2 regions of the Flavobacterium niveum genome follow, and region 2 is predicted to be linked to the other one. Evidence: riboswitches for the same ligand, from Rfam matches in the RefSeq annotation. Region 2 holds a riboswitch; the other holds the start of a gene.
What was found. A riboswitch is a leader RNA that binds a small molecule or an ion and turns the genes downstream of it on or off. The one in region 2 is predicted to bind S-adenosylmethionine.

Region 1 (7,723 bases), on a different contig from region 2:
CAAAGGTACACGACCTGCAAAAGCAGTTCCCTGATGTGCAGTACCTGTTCCTGTCGTATGACCGTGTTATCGAAAAATGGAAAGCAGGTATAGAGTCGTTCAACACTAAGGGCGGCGACAATTACCACGTAGGTACCAGCATGAAGGAAGGTGCTTTTAGCGAAGACATTAAGCTGGACTGGATTCCGCGCTATATGGTGATAGACAAAAACGGTAAGATAGCGCTGTTCCGTGCTATTGAAGCCGACGATGAGAAACTTATCAGTACACTAAAATCAATACAATAATGAGAAAGAAGATCGTTGCAGGTAACTGGAAAATGAATAACGACATTGACCAGACCGTAGCCCTGCTTGATGAACTAATAGCTAAAAAGCCTGAAACTACTACTGCTAAACTGGTAGTAGCACCAAGTTTTATCAACCTTACTACTGCTGTAGCCAAAACTAACGGTACCGGTATTATTGTTGCTGCACAAAACATGCACCAGGCCGAAAGCGGCGCTTATACAGGTGAAGTATCGGTAGGTATGCTTAAAAGCGCACACATTAATACTGTAATCCTTGGCCACTCTGAAAGGCGTGCTTATTTTGGCGAGACCAATGAAATCCTTGCCAAAAAAGTAGATACAGCCCTTGCACATGGCCTTACAATTATATTCTGCTTTGGCGAAGAACTTGCCGACAGGCAAAGCGAAAACCACTTTGCGGTGGTAGAAAGCCAGCTTCGCGAAGGTATTTTCCACATTGCGCAGGAAAACTGGGCAAACGTAGTACTTGCTTATGAGCCGGTTTGGGCTATCGGCACAGGCCTTACGGCTTCACCGGAGCAGGCTCAGGAAATGCACGCGTTTATCCGTAACCTAATTGCAGAAGCAGTAAGCCCTGCAATAGCTGAAGCTACTTCTATCCTTTACGGTGGTAGCGTGAAGCCTGATAATGCAGCTGAAATTTTCGGTAAGCCCGATGTAGATGGCGGCCTTATAGGCGGTGCATCGCTTAAAGCGGATGATTTCCTTGGAATCCTTAAAGGTATAGAATAATATCTTTACCATAAAAATAAACAAGGCGGCTCTTTCGGGCCGCCTTTGTTGTTGTATAAAGTAATGATTACTTATTTTCTTTAAGTACCATATCTATGGTTACCGCAGCAGAAATAATCGCGATACGTGTTTTTGTATCTTCAAGCGCACCGCTTATGTGCACGTGGTATTTATCAGCAGTGGTGAAAAGCTCTTTTAATGCACCTGCCCACTTTTTGTTTACTACACCTATAGGCTGGTTTTTGGCATCGGTAATTTTAAAGTCCCAGGCCACAAAGTCGCCTTTAATATAGCCCAGTGGTATGCCTGCCATATCGGTAATGTTGAAAGCAGGTTTAAGCAGCGTGAATTTTTGTTTTATCTGGCCCACAGGTGTACCGTTTGCATCAGCTATGGTAATTTTAGACATAAAGAATGTCCACCCGCGCGAAATAGTAGCCTGTAGCTGGCCTTGTGCATCACGGATTTCAAGAAGGAAAGGCAGCATTTTTTTGTTCAGTATAAGCCTTAGAGCTTTTTGCCCACCGGTAAGTTTCTGGTTGATGTTACCCAGCTGCTGGCCATCGCCATCGTATACGCGGTACGCATTTTCAAATTTGAACATGTTTACTTTTTCATCAATAAAGTAAGTGTTGCCACTAAAAAAGTTTGATTCCATAAAAGGTCGGTTAAATGAATTTGTGAATGTTTTAAAAATTAGCAGCGCTAATATATTCAAAAGTTCAATACAAACCGCTTTTTGTTAAAAAAAGAAACCTCCCCAGTGGAGTAGGGAGGCTTCCGGTAATTGGAAAATAGTTGAAAGAAAATCCTTTGTTTGTTATGCAGGCACGGCTACCTGCGCTGTGGAGGCGTTCTTCGTTTCCTTAACCACATTGATAAGGATAAACGAAACATCGCTGCCGTATTGCTGTTGCAGTTGTTTAAGGTTGCTCAGCGTAATATCTCCTGTAATGTAGCCCGCGCTGTTATTAAGGTAGGCTTCCTCTACAGTATTAAATTTCAGTTTCAGGGCTTCCGCATCGTCTTTAAGGTGACGCAATAGTACCTTAAGCTCGGCATCGTTGCTTAGGCTCAGGTTTTCCTGGCGCAGTATCTTTTTATATTCGTAGCGGTAGTCATAGCTCAGTGCCGAAATATCAGACAATACAGCCGATGCTGTAGGGTAAGCACCCGCACCACGGCCTACGAAGAAATGTGTATCGGCAAAGTACGTTTTGGTAAGCACACCGTTAAACACATCGTCTACGTTATACAGACGGTCTTCCGGGGTTACAAACTTAGGCGTCACAAATGCCGAAATGGTATTGTCTGCACCTTTAAAAGCCTGTGCTACCAGTTTTATCTTAAAGCCTTTTTCTTTGGCGTACTTCAGTTCAAGTTCGCCTATATTGTCTATGCCCAGGTTGAATATCTCATCAGGGGTAGCTATGTAGCCAAACGAGTGCGCCAGTAATATCTGTAGCTTGTATTTAGCATCAAAACCGCCGGTATCCAGTATCGGGTTACTTTCGGCAAAGCCCAAATCCTGAGCCTGCTTCAGCGCATCCGCATAGCTAAGGTTTTCGGAAAAGGTCTTGGTAAGTATATAGTTTGTACTGCCGTTTACAATGCCTTCTATAGAATCAAGCAGGTCGTTATCGTAGTACTCCTCCAGGTTACGGATGATAGGCATACTGGCACAAGCAGCCGCTTCATATAGCAACGGTACATTGTACTCGCGTTGCAGTTGCAGCAGTTCGGCAAAGTGTTCGGCCACCATTTTTTTGTTGGCGCTTACCACAGCCTTGCCTTTTTTCAGTGCAGCCGTTACAATTTCGTACGCAGCATCGGCATCGTCTATAAGCTCTACCACAACATTAATGCTGTCGTCGTTAAGGATGTCGTTTTTATCGTACGTAAAATTTTCCGGGCCTATTTCACGCTGCTTGTTCTTGTCTTTTACGCAAATGTTCTTGATTGTTGCCTGAAGGCCCGGAGTTTTTTGCAGTACTTCATACAGGCCATGCCCTACTACACCAAACCCAAATAAGCCTATATTCAATTGTTTTCTAGCCATTTTTCCCTATCCTGAGGTGATTTTTCTTCTTTTTAATTATACGGTTGCCGATGCATTTTCCTGAACGCTTATTGCCACTGCAAAAGCCTGTTTCAGGTCTTCGATAAGGTCGTCTGCATCTTCAAGGCCTACGCTAAGGCGTATAAGGCTGTCGGTAACACCTGCCTGGTAACGCTTTTCTGCCGGGATAGACTTGTGGGTCATTTCACACGGTAAACACAGCAGGCTTTTCACCCCGCCAAGGCTTTCGGCAAGTTTAAACAACTTGGTGCTGCTTACTATTTTGCTGGCCAGTTCTTTGTCGTCTATCACCAGGTCAAACGTTACCACACCGCCAAAGTACTTCTGTTGCTTTTTGGCAATTTCGTGGTTGTGGTGCGTAGTAAGGCCCGGATAGTATACGTTTTTAACCAGTTTTTCTTCAAGAAGGTATTCAGCCACTTTTTGTGCATTTTCGGCATGTGCCTTAATGCGCAGGCTAAGGGTTTCTATACCGCGGATAACCAACCAGCTGTCAAACGGCCCAAGGATGGCACCCGAAGCATTCTGGATGAATTTTATTTTGTCGCCAAGTTCCTGGGTGGCTGTAACCACAAGGCCGGCAATAAGGTCACTATGGCCCGAAAGGTATTTTGTAGCACTGTGTACCACGATGTCGGCACCAAGGTTAAGCGGCTTTTGCGCTATTGGCGAAGCAAAAGTATTGTCTACGCAAAGCAGTATGTTATTTGCCTTGGCAATCTTGCCAATGGCTTCAATATCAGAAATTTTCAGTGTAGGGTTTGTAGGCGACTCTATCCAGATCAGTTTGGTTTTGTCGGTTACGGCATCGGCTACGTTTTGTGCATTGGTAGTATCTACGTACTTAATGCTGATGCCGAATTTTTGGTACACATGGGTAAACAACCTGAAGGCACCACCGTAAATATCGTCTACTGCAATAACCTCATCACCGGCGCTAAGTAGTTTTATAACGGCGTCTATCGCTGCAAGGCCGCTGGCAAAAGCGTAACCGTTAGTACCGTTTTCAAGCTGGGCTATAGTATCTTCCAGTACCTTGCGGGTAGGGTTGTTGCTGCGTGCATAATCAAAGCCTTTGTGAACACCCGGTGCATCCTGTACAAATGTTGAAGTTTGGTAAATAGGCACCGAAATACTTCCGGTTAGCGGGTCGATAGGCAGGTTGTTCAGGATTGCAGTTTGTTCTTTCATCTTTTCGAATTAATTTTTGTTAAACATTTCGTTTCTCAAAAACTATTCAAAGCCAGGTATCGAAAAGGCATAAAATAAAAAAGCCTTCCCGACAAGTCAGAAAGGCATATATGGTAAATTATATATTTGCTGTTTCTTACTTATCTTTCCCCGCCATAGGCGTGGTTGAATGTGGCACCTTATCAGCACAAATGCAGGACAGGTTGCCAAGACGTCATCGGGTCAATTCCCTCGGTCTTTCTGGATAAGAATAATTTTGAAGAACTTGCTGCAAAGGTAAGGGAGGAGTTTTTTATTTTCCAAATATTTTCGTGAAAAAATTTCAACCCGCTTGGTTTTTTTGTTTTAACTTATTGGTTTTAAGAAAGTTGTGTTATGTGGAAATTTGCGAAAGCGTAATCAAAACAATCGCCACCAGTGCTAAGAATATCCCGATGTAATTTTTAGTTGTAAGTTTTTCCTTAAATAAAAAAACACCTGCAAGGCTGCCCAAGACAATAACCCCCATGTTCATGGCAGCAAAAACCGTCGACGGGTTTTCGGCAAAAGCCTGATGTGCTTTCAGGTAAAAAAGGATGTTGCCAAAATTAAAAATACCCACCAAAAGCCCAAATGCAAAGTTGATAGGCTCTATATTCCTCTTTAAGAAAATAGCTTCGTAAATTGTGATGAGGAGGGTAACCACAAGTGCCCCTGTAAATATCATAAATAGCGATGTGGTGTAGCCCGGTTTTTCCAGCAGTGCCACCTGTTTAAACAGCGTATCTACCACCCCGAAGCCCAGCAATACAACCGTAGGGAATATCCATTCCCGGCCTGTATTCCCGGTTTCTTCCTTCTTACTCAGTATAAGCATTAGTGCGGGGAAACCCACTACAAGCCCCAGTATTTTCCAGGTGTTAAATGCCTCATGGAAAATAAGCCATGCAGCCAGTATGGGAATAAACAAAGACAACCTTTGGGCGGCATCGGTTTTTACAATGCCCACATGCTTTACAGATGCTGCCAAAAAGAGGAATATAGAGGGCAGCAAAACCATAAGCGGTACATAAACCGGCCAGTGTTGCCCCATGTAAGATACGTCAGCCTCCGGCTTAAAAAAAAGGTAGCACAGCAGCAGTGCCACTACATAATTACACAATATCAGCTGGGTACTGCGGCGTGCTTTCCTGCCCGCAATTTTAAAGATTATCCCCACCGATACGCTGCATAGTATGCTTAACAATAAAAATAACATTTATAAAAATTTCCACAAAAATAATCTAAGAATGCATAACATTTGTAATCGTTTTTGTTTTTTCATAAAGGGTTTAACTAATTGAGTTAGCGAACCTTTTTTTGAATTTTTAGTATAGCGCTTTACAGCATATTGTTTACATTTGGTAAAATGTATGTTTATTTAATTCCCCCACATTATGAAAAAAATTATATCTTTTTTATTATTATTTAGCTGTTTGGCCTGCTCGCTTGTATTAGAAGATGATGATTCGGTAAGCTCTGGCGAAAGCACTAATTCTGAAGCCAAATTATATGGATTGATAATGCAATATCGCCATGAGAAAGGATTGCCTCCAATTCCTATATCTAACTCATTGAATTTTGTTGCGCAAACACACGCTAAGGATTTAGTTGATAACAAACCTGATGTCGGTAATTGTAACCTGCATAGTTGGTCTGATAAAGGAGACTGGACATCTTGTTGTTATACAGAAGACCATGCAAACGCAGCCTGCTTATGGAATAAACCCAGTGAACTCACGTCTTATACAGATAATGGTTATGAAATAGCTACAGCATATTCTTCAAGCGGCAGAAATAAAACAATGGGTGCTGAAGAAGCACTGGAAAATTGGAAAAATAGCCCTGGGCATAATGCTGTAATTATTAATGAAGGTGAATGGGCTAATCATCCTTGGCAAGCTATTGGTATTGGTATGTATAAAGGGGTTGCTCTTGTTTGGTTTGGAGAAGATATTGATGAATACTAACGTTTCTCGTAGATTTGCTGAATATTGACCTGATTTGCTATGAAAAAGCTTTACATACTGTTATGTTTCCTTTTTGCTTTGGCCCTGCATGCCCAGCAAGATGCCTGGGTATACTTTACTGATAAGCCCGATGCCGACTATTATCTGGCAAACCCGCTGGAAATGCTGTCGCAAAAAGCACTGGACAGGCGTACCGCACAGGGCATAGCTTTGGACGAAAAAGACGTACCCATACACCCCGAATACATAGACGGTATTACAACTGCAGCCGGCATTACCGTTATGGCAAAAAGCAAGTGGCTAAATGCATTGCACATCCGGGGTAGTATAGCAGATATTTCGGCGCTTACTTCGTTGGCCTATGTAGTATCAATAGATTTTGCAGACGACAGCCTGAACAGCAAACCGGCAAAGACGAAAACCAACGTCAAAACCACCAATAAACAACTCGAAGTACAAACGGAATACAACTACGGTTCGGCGGCTGCGCAGATACAAATGCTGAACGGCCACCTGCTGCACCAGGCCAATTTTACCGGTACAGGCATGACCATTGCGGTGCTCGATGCAGGCTTTCCTAATACCGATACATCGCCTGTTATGCAGCATTTGTATGATAACAACCTGGTACTGGGCGGGCATAATTTTGTTGAAAATTCAGATAATGTATATACCGGCGGCACGCACGGAACACTGGTACTGAGTACTATGGGCGGTTATGTTGATAATCATCTGGTGGGCACAGCTCCTGATGCGTTTTACTACCTTTTTGTAACCGAAAGCATGACATACGAAAACCCTGTAGAAGAATCGTTTTGGGTAGAAGCCGCAGAAGAAGCCGACAGCCTTGGTGTGGATGTTATCAATACTTCTCTGGGATATTTTACTTACGAAAATGCCGCTTATAGTTATAGCTATGATGAAATGGACGGGCAAACAGCTTTCATTTCACGTGGGGCAGATATTGCCTTTAGCCGAGGCATGTTTATAGTGGTTTCGGCGGGCAATACAGGCTTTGGATCAAACCCCCACATAGGCGTACCGGCTGATGCTGTAAACGTGCTTACCGTAGGCGCTGTGGATAGTGGTGAGCAGTATGCATATTTCAGCTCGACGGGGCCAAGTGCCGACAACCGCATAAAACCCGATGTTATGGCTATGGGCCTGGGCAGTGCTTACGCCGCTACCGATGGCAACATTTACACGGGTAACGGTACCTCGTTTTCCAGTCCCATTACAGCAGGGCTTGTGGCTTGTTTGTGGCAGGCTTTGCCCGACCTTACCAATGCTGAATTGCTACAACTTATAAAGCAATCTGCCGACAGATATACAAATCCTGATGCCTATTACGGTTACGGTATCCCTGATTTTTGGGCAGCGTACCAAAGCACGCTTGACGTACCTAAGGCAGACAAAGACGGT
Region 2 (7,723 bases):
CTTGATGATTTGCCATCTTTTTCTTCTTCGATGAAAGGTAAAAGATACGCCACCGCCTTTTTCATTACACGTGCCGACTTCACCACCTGCGGCAGGAACATTTTACCCGAACCAAACAGGTCGCCCACCACGTTCATGCCCGCCATAAGGTTGATTTCAATTACCTCAATTGGTTTGGCGGCAGCAAGGCGTGCTTCTTCCACATCGGTTTCAATAAACTCATCGATACCCTTAACCAACGCGTGGGTAAGTCGCTCCTGTACCGGCAGCGCGCGCCATTCCTGTGCCTGTTTTTCGGTAGTTTTTACATCGCCCTTTACATTTTCGGCGAAAGCCAAAAGGCGTTCGGTAGCATCATCGCGACGATCCAAAAGCACGTCTTCTACATGCTCCATGAGGTCTTTATCTACGTTGTCGTATACCTCAATCATCTCGGGGTTTACAATACCCATGTCCATACCGTGCTGTATGGCGTGGTACAGGAATGCCGAGTGCATGGCCTCGCGAACCCTGTCGTTACCCCTAAAGGAGAACGATACGTTACTCACCCCGCCGCTTACGTGGGCGTGTGGAAGGTTGGTACGTATCCATTTGGTAGCCAGAAAGAAGTCAATCGCATTGCGGCGGTGTTCTTCCATACCCGTAGCTACGGGGAAAATATTCGGGTCGAAAATAATGTCTTCCGGCGGGAAGCCCACTTTGTCGACCAATATATCGTAACTGCGCTTGCAAATTTCTATACGACGTTCGTAGGTGTCGGCCTGGCCGGTTTCATCAAATGCCATGATAATGGCCGCCGCACCGTAGCGTTTTATCTTTTTAGCGTGGTCTATAAACAATTCCTCACCCTCTTTAAGGCTGATGGAGTTCACCACGCTCTTGCCCTGTGCCACTTTAAGCCCTGCCTCAATGATTTCCCATTTAGAGCTGTCTATCATCAGCGGTACACGGGCTATGTCCGGCTCACTGGCTATCAGATTCAGGAACTTGGTCATGGCATACACGCCATCCAGCATTCCCTCGTCCATATTCACGTCGATAATCTGCGCGCCGCCTTCAACCTGCGCACGGGCAATATCGAGTGCTTCTTCGTATTTTTCTTCTTTGATTAAACGTAGGAATTTACGCGAACCCGTAACATTAGTACGTTCGCCCACGTTTATAAAGTTACTTTCGGGGGTAACGATAAGGGGTTCTAAACCAGACAAGCGTAAATAACGGTTGTTGGTTGTTGGTTGTTGGTTATTGGTAACTTCACTCATGCCTGCATCTTCTTGTAATAATTAATAAAACCATTTAAAAGCCTTTTGCATGATTGAATTAATCCAATAAGCTCTTCAAATTCTTTTTCATTTAAATATTTTTGGTCTAAAGCCAAATAACATTGTGTTTCAAGTTCAAATAAAGATCCTCTGGCAATATGGAGGAAATGTATCGTTTCTTTGGTGGTTTGCCTACCACATCCTTCAGCTATATTTGAAGGTACTGATACAGCACACCTCCTCATTTGGTTTGTTAGCCCGTATATTTCTTCCTTCGGAAATTGTTTTGTTATTGTGTAAAGGACATTGGTCAGTTTTCTTGCCTCAACCCAAACATCTAAGTTCGTATATACCATATAAGTTCACGTTCTGTCCAACAACTATCAACCAACAACCAACAACTTTCTGGGTTCATATTCAGACGCTACTTCAGCAATCAAACGGATGTGATCCGGCGTGGTGCCACAACAGCCGCCAATTATATTAATAAGGTTGTCGTCAAGGTATTCCCTGATGAGTACCTGCATTTCTTCGGGAGTCTGGTCGTATTGCCCAAAGGCGTTTGGCAATCCGGCATTCGGGTGTGCCGAAACGCTGAACTGTGTATTGTGCGCCAAACGTTTCAGGTAAGGTTTCAGCTGGTCGGCGCCCAAAGCGCAGTTAAACCCAACACTTAATAACGGTATATGCGAAATCGAAATCAGGAATGCTTCTACCGTTTGTCCGCTCAGGGTACGCCCCGAAGCATCAGTAATAGTTCCGCTCACCATAATGGGAATGTCAAGGCCCAGTTCATCCTTAACTTCCTCTATGGCAAAAAGCGCTGCCTTTGCGTTAAGCGTATCAAAAATGGTTTCCACCAAAAGTATGTCTGAGCCGCCATCAATCAACGCCTTTACCTGCTCTTTGTAGGCGATGCGAAGGTCGTCAAAGGTTACGGCGCGGTAGCCCGGGTCGTTCACATCGGGACTCATGCTGGCGGTACGGTTGGTAGGACCTATAGAACCGGCTACAAAACGTGGCCTGTCGGGGTTGGCAGCGGTAAATTCATCGGCAACTTCCCTCGCGAGGCGTGCCGACTCATAGTTCAGCTCATACACAAGGTCTTCCATGTGGTAATCGGCCATGCCTATGGTGGTGCCACTAAAGGTATTGGTTTCCACAATGTCGGCTCCGGCAGCAAAGTACTGGCGGTGCACGTCTTTAATGGCCTCGGGCTGGGTGAGGGTCAGCAGGTCGTTATTGCCCTTAAGCGGGTGCGGGAAATCCTTAAAGCGTTCGCCGCGAAAATCTTCCTCGGTAAAACTATGGCGCTGCAGCATGGTTCCCATGGCTCCGTCAAGTATCAAAATGCGTTTAGCCAGCGCGTCGTGTATAGGTAACATTAGTTTCAGGTTTAAAGTTTCAAGTTGCCATTGGCACTTAAAATTTGTTTCTAAAAATTATGTCATCAGGTGGGGTAGAAGGGAGGGTAAATTCCGTTTCTGTTATCTATCCGCGTTTTACTTGGTAGAATGTAGCACCTTCTTTACAGGGAAAGGGTTGCTAAGGTTTCATCGGGTCTAATCCCTCCACCTTTCGTGATAACATGTTGCAATTGTGTTAAAGAACACTGCAAAAGTAATATATAGATTTGTAGAAAGCAAATATTAGTTTTGGATGTTAGTTTGCATGTTTTTGTTAAATTTATAAAAAGATTAAAACAATCGTTTTAGTCTTTAAGATGTAATTAAGATATTGTCAGGTTTGTAATAGAATGTGTCTTAGGGCTTATATTTTTAAAATTGGAACATATGAAAAAAGATATTAATGAAAAATGTTTTGGAACATTTGGTTGGCGTCAGTTTTGGGAAAATAGAACAGGAATTTTAAATGAATATGATCGTTTAAAGAAATTGAATGTAAATAATCCTGTTCGAACATCTCATGGTGTAGCGCTTGAGGCTAAAATACGTGAATGGTTAGGAAGTTTTTTACCCAAAAAATATGGTGTTACATCGGGTTATATCATACCAGATATTGTTGTGGGTTCGTATATGTTAAGGCATTTCGATATTATAATTTATAACCAGTTAGAAGCTCCAGTGCTTTGGTTGGAAGATAATAGTGATAATTCTCCAAATGGATCAAAAAAAGCAATTCCAGCAAAATATGTTAAAGCGGTTATTGAGGTCAAAGCTTCTTTTACCAAAAAAAGCATTATAAGTTCAATAGAAAAATTACAAGAGCTTAATGAGTTTTATGGATATCTTCCTGAGAGTTTTAGTTGCTATTCAATTTTTGCAGAAATTGGTAATGACTTACAAAATAATACTATAATTTTAGAGGAGTTTGTCAAAGCAACGGGAGTTGTAGGATACAAAAGTAGTTTGGTTTTAAGGAATAGTGTGGATGAAGATGCTTCAGGGCAAATTAATTTATTTAATTCTGATGATAATGACAAAAAAAACCTAGACAGCGCTTTATGTAAACCTTTGGATGACTTGAATATATATGTTGATAAATTAGGTAATCTACAAATAACTGAGCAATTTGTAGGTGCGTCTTTGCATGTAACTTCGGAAAATACACTTTCTGTTACAAAAATGTATGCTCCATGTATAATTAAGGATAATATAGCAGTGCAATTAATGTGGTCTCATAATAGCTTTACAAGATTTTTTATTGATTTAATTAATTATTTAGAAGGAATACCTTCAGTTAAGGATAAAATGAATTTCGGGCAGATTTATGACAGAATTGAAAAGAGAGATATTTAAATCTTTACTATTTGAATAAAGTTTTTCTGTATAATTTTCAGCATTATGTGTTTAGTAGGGGTAATAAATTCCAAAACCAGCCCTAAGCTGTTTTTGCTTCCTCAACTGCCAGTTCGTATGTTGCAGGTGCCTGATGATATGATTGATTATTCTCCCTATTCTTTACAGATAACAATAATGTCTTTTTCTCCCCTGGGTTGTACGGGCAGGTTCAGCATTAAATCCAGTTCCTTAGAATACGATGGCGAACCATAACTGGGGTAAATATATTCGAAATTATATTTCTCAAAAAGCTTGTGTTCAATAGTGCGGAATGCACTGAAGAAATTACCTAAAGCCTTCTTTTCGGTTGCGTTTTCCGGCCTGAAGTGCGTAAGGGTAATGTTGTTAAGTTTAATGATAAACACCTCCTCATCTTGTGTAAACGGGTAGCCTTTTTCTATACGCTTAGCTTCCTGCAGGTATAGTTGTACTATTTCTTCGCGGGTATAGCATGCCTTGTTTATGGGGAGCAATTTGCCCATACCGCACCCTGCGCAGGTTAGTAACAGTAGTGCAGCAAATAGTATACGCATAGAGGGTTAGTGTTTGGTATGGTAAAGATATAAAACAGAAAAGCAGCCTATGCGGCTGCTTCCTTAGTTTTTCCGGCAATTTGCAGTACGGCATCATACAGCGCATCGCCTGCGGCAGTGGCATCGCCCGGTACCGATGGTATAAAACGGTAGCCCAACCCGCGGGTTTCGGTAAGGAACTTAATGCCCTTTTCGAAATTCTCAGGCAGGTACTGCACCGTTTCGTTAATCGATACAATGCTGAAGCCCGTGCGTACCAGCGTAGGGTACTCGGCAGGCAGTTCGGCACTTGGCGTGGCATCTACAAAAATTACGTTATGCAGGTCGTGCTCCAATACATACTCTACCACATCGTCTATCTTAAACGGAATGGCAAAACGTATAAAGTTGGCTTCCCATGCATAGCCGTCGGCGTCTTTCTCAAAAAAGGCCACACTGCTGTTAGTAATCACCGGAAAACGGATATCGGGCGCGGGTGTGGTAATATCCTCGCGTCCTTTTAATACTTTATTTATGAGGGCGCTCCCGGCGTTTCCGATACCGAAGAGCACTATGTTTATTGTATTTGGCATAGTATAAGTGTGTATTTTTTCTTTCCGAAGGAAAGCCTTTGTGTTCTTTAATAGTATTTTGGGTAATCATCATTGCTTTGTGAACCCTGTGAAAAAACTTAGTGTTCCTTGTGGTAAAAATCCCTCGCAAAGACGCTAAGCCGCAAAGTTTTATGTTCACTTAAAAAAGAAACTGCCTTTGGTGCCGACCCAAAGGCAGGTCTCAAACAAACAAACAAAAAACAACTTAAAACAAACTTATGAGTCGTAACTGCTTTCTCTTCCATTTCGACTGAAGCGAAGCGTAATGGAGAAATCTCTTGCTTTTCAAATTTCTGTGTCATACGAGATGTCTCCGCTCCACTGCGTTCCGGTCGACATGGAAGAACCGCAGTTTATATACGTTAATTCACCGCTGTGTATTCCTTAAACAGGTTAAGGCTTACCGGGGTGTTGCTTACCAGGGTATCATAAACCGGGCTGCGGAACTGTACTTCGTCCATCCAGCGTTGCAGGGTGGCAAGGGGTGCCGCAGCAGCCGGCCTAAGGGTTATCTCTATCTTGTCGAAGCCGGGGCGCTCTGAGGGCAGGGCGCTCATGCTGCCTGTAATTTCTACCTGTAACGACTTCAGTACAATACCCAGTTCCTTGGCAACTGTCTGGCCCAGTGCGTTGATGCAGCCTGCAAAGCCCGCCAGTATATACTCATACGGGTTTGGGGTTTGCGGTACATACTGCGTAGCGCTTTGGCTTATACGCAGGTCGGTATTAGATGTTTTTACTACAAACTGGCTGTTTTGGCCGGTGTAGCCCAGTACGTTTACAGATTGAGTTTTCATAGGCTTATATTTAAAATGGATAACCGGATTTACTGTTAAAAACAAAAGGCTCTTTCGGAAATATGTTACCAAAAGAGCCTTTGCACCTGAATTATAAACTAAGTTTATACCGACGGCCAATCCTCTGGTAACTGCATATATTTCGCCTGCATCTGCCACGATGGGGAGCAAATGAGCTGCTGCATGCAATTAATATGTTTGACTGTCGTGTTCATATCTCTTTATAGTATTGTCTTATTATCCTTAACAAAAAAGCCCCTGTATTTATTGTACAGGGGCTTTGTATTATTTATGGTTATGAAATTTAAACCGTATACAAAAAGCCCCTGAGAGTGGATTGTTTCCACATCACCTGAACCGAAATATTGCAAATGGTATGTTTCATAAACTTTTTACCCTGATTTTTATATTTTCAAATATCTAAACTATTTTTCAATTTACAAAATTATTTTTTAAACTTTAACATTTTTGTTTTGAATTTTATTTGTAAATCAGTATAAGTGTGAATATTTGTTGGTGTTAAAAAAGGCAAGAGGGATAAGGCAAAAGGCATAAGTCTGTGGGCTATCGGCTTTTGCCTTATCCCTTATGCCTTGAAGCTTATACTAATTCCCTCTCCTGCACAAACACCGGTTTCAGTATTTTGGCCAGCTGCGCATATTCTATAAGGAAAGCATCGTGCCCGTGTACCGACCGTATTTCGTGGTAACTCACCTTAACGCCTGCTGCTTTAAGCGATACATAGGTAAGCTGGGCTTCGTCATGCGTAAACAGCAGGTCGGTGTCTACCGCTACAAGGTGCACCCTGGCTTTTATTTTTTTGGCTACAGCCAAAAAGTTGCCACCCTGGGTTATGTCTACCGTACGCAGCAGGTGGTTCATCAGCTTGTACGACGGCAGGGTGAAACGGTTTTCCAGCTTTTTACCGTGGCGTTCCAGCCAAAGCTCTATCTCAAAAGTGCTTTGCAGATGCTCGCGGTTAAAGCGCTGTTGCAGGCTTTGCGGCGTACGGTACAGCAGCATGGCATGCAGGCGCGCATCGGCTATGGGGTTGCTGGAGTTGTTTAAAATCCTGTCCTGTATCAGCGTGTTGGCTATCACCCAATCCGTCGCCTTCCAGTCCGTTGCCACGGGGATAAGGTGCGCTATAGCACCCGGTTTCTGTGCCGCCATGTGCCAGGCAATGCCGCCACCCAGGCTTCCGCCAATGAGCGCGTACAGGTAATGCACGCCGATTTCGCTCAACCCATGCCAAAACAATGCGGCAATATCATGGGCGCTGATGTTCTTATAATCGTGAATCAGGTTTTGCGGCATGCCGTCGTACCCGTTCCCGGGGATGTTAAAGGCAATAACCGTGTAGTGGCGCGTATCTATGGGGCGGGCGGGGCCTATAAGGTCATTCCACCAGCCGTTAAGCCCGGTAACATTGCTGTTTCCGGTAAGGGCATGGTTCACCACAATAACGGGTGCAGTGCCTATTTTTGGCCCGAAGGTTTGGTAACTCAGCGCTACCAGTTGCAGGCTGATGCCGTTAACCAGTTGCCATTCGGTGATAATTATGTTTTTAAGCTCGGGCATTTTTTCTTTTTTTAAAGGGAATTTTAAGACCTACAAGGTTTCCAAACCTTGCAGGTCAGGAGCTGTGTGTGGCTCCTGCAAGGTCTTTAAGACCTTGTAGGTGTTTTATCAGGTTTTTAAAACCACCCCGGCTTTCAGCCACCCCTCCAAAGTAGG

Region 1: it holds a riboswitch for S-adenosylmethionine, as region 2 does, so the genes downstream of both, ACZIX4_RS14760 (trans-sulfuration enzyme family protein) here and ACZIX4_RS12630 (homocysteine S-methyltransferase family protein) in region 2, are expected to answer to the same signal.

The regions. Positions count from the first base shown of each region.
Region 1 is NZ_JBUYSX010000005.1:377,362-385,084, forward strand. It holds gene ACZIX4_RS14740 (TlpA family protein disulfide reductase) at 1-287, shown strand, start outside; gene tpiA (triose-phosphate isomerase) at 287-1,042, shown strand; gene ACZIX4_RS14750 (LURP-one-related/scramblase family protein) at 1,110-1,700, opposite strand; gene ACZIX4_RS14755 (homoserine dehydrogenase) at 1,863-3,086, opposite strand; gene ACZIX4_RS14760 (trans-sulfuration enzyme family protein) at 3,138-4,313, opposite strand; SAM riboswitch class I at 4,451-4,564, opposite strand; gene ACZIX4_RS14765 (EamA/RhaT family transporter) at 4,687-5,550, opposite strand; gene ACZIX4_RS14770 (CAP domain-containing protein) at 5,729-6,301, shown strand; gene ACZIX4_RS14775 (S8 family serine peptidase) at 6,341-7,723, shown strand, end outside.
Region 2 is NZ_JBUYSX010000004.1:417,872-425,594, forward strand. It holds gene metH (methionine synthase) at 1-1,262, opposite strand, end outside; gene ACZIX4_RS12625 (four helix bundle protein) at 1,259-1,618, opposite strand; gene ACZIX4_RS12630 (homocysteine S-methyltransferase family protein) at 1,646-2,647, opposite strand; SAM riboswitch class I at 2,747-2,852, opposite strand; gene ACZIX4_RS12635 (DUF6602 domain-containing protein) at 3,056-4,021, shown strand; gene ACZIX4_RS12640 (hypothetical protein) at 4,177-4,596, opposite strand; gene ACZIX4_RS12645 (hypothetical protein) at 4,644-5,168, opposite strand; gene ACZIX4_RS12650 (OsmC family protein) at 5,552-5,986, opposite strand; gene ACZIX4_RS12655 (alpha/beta fold hydrolase) at 6,587-7,567, opposite strand.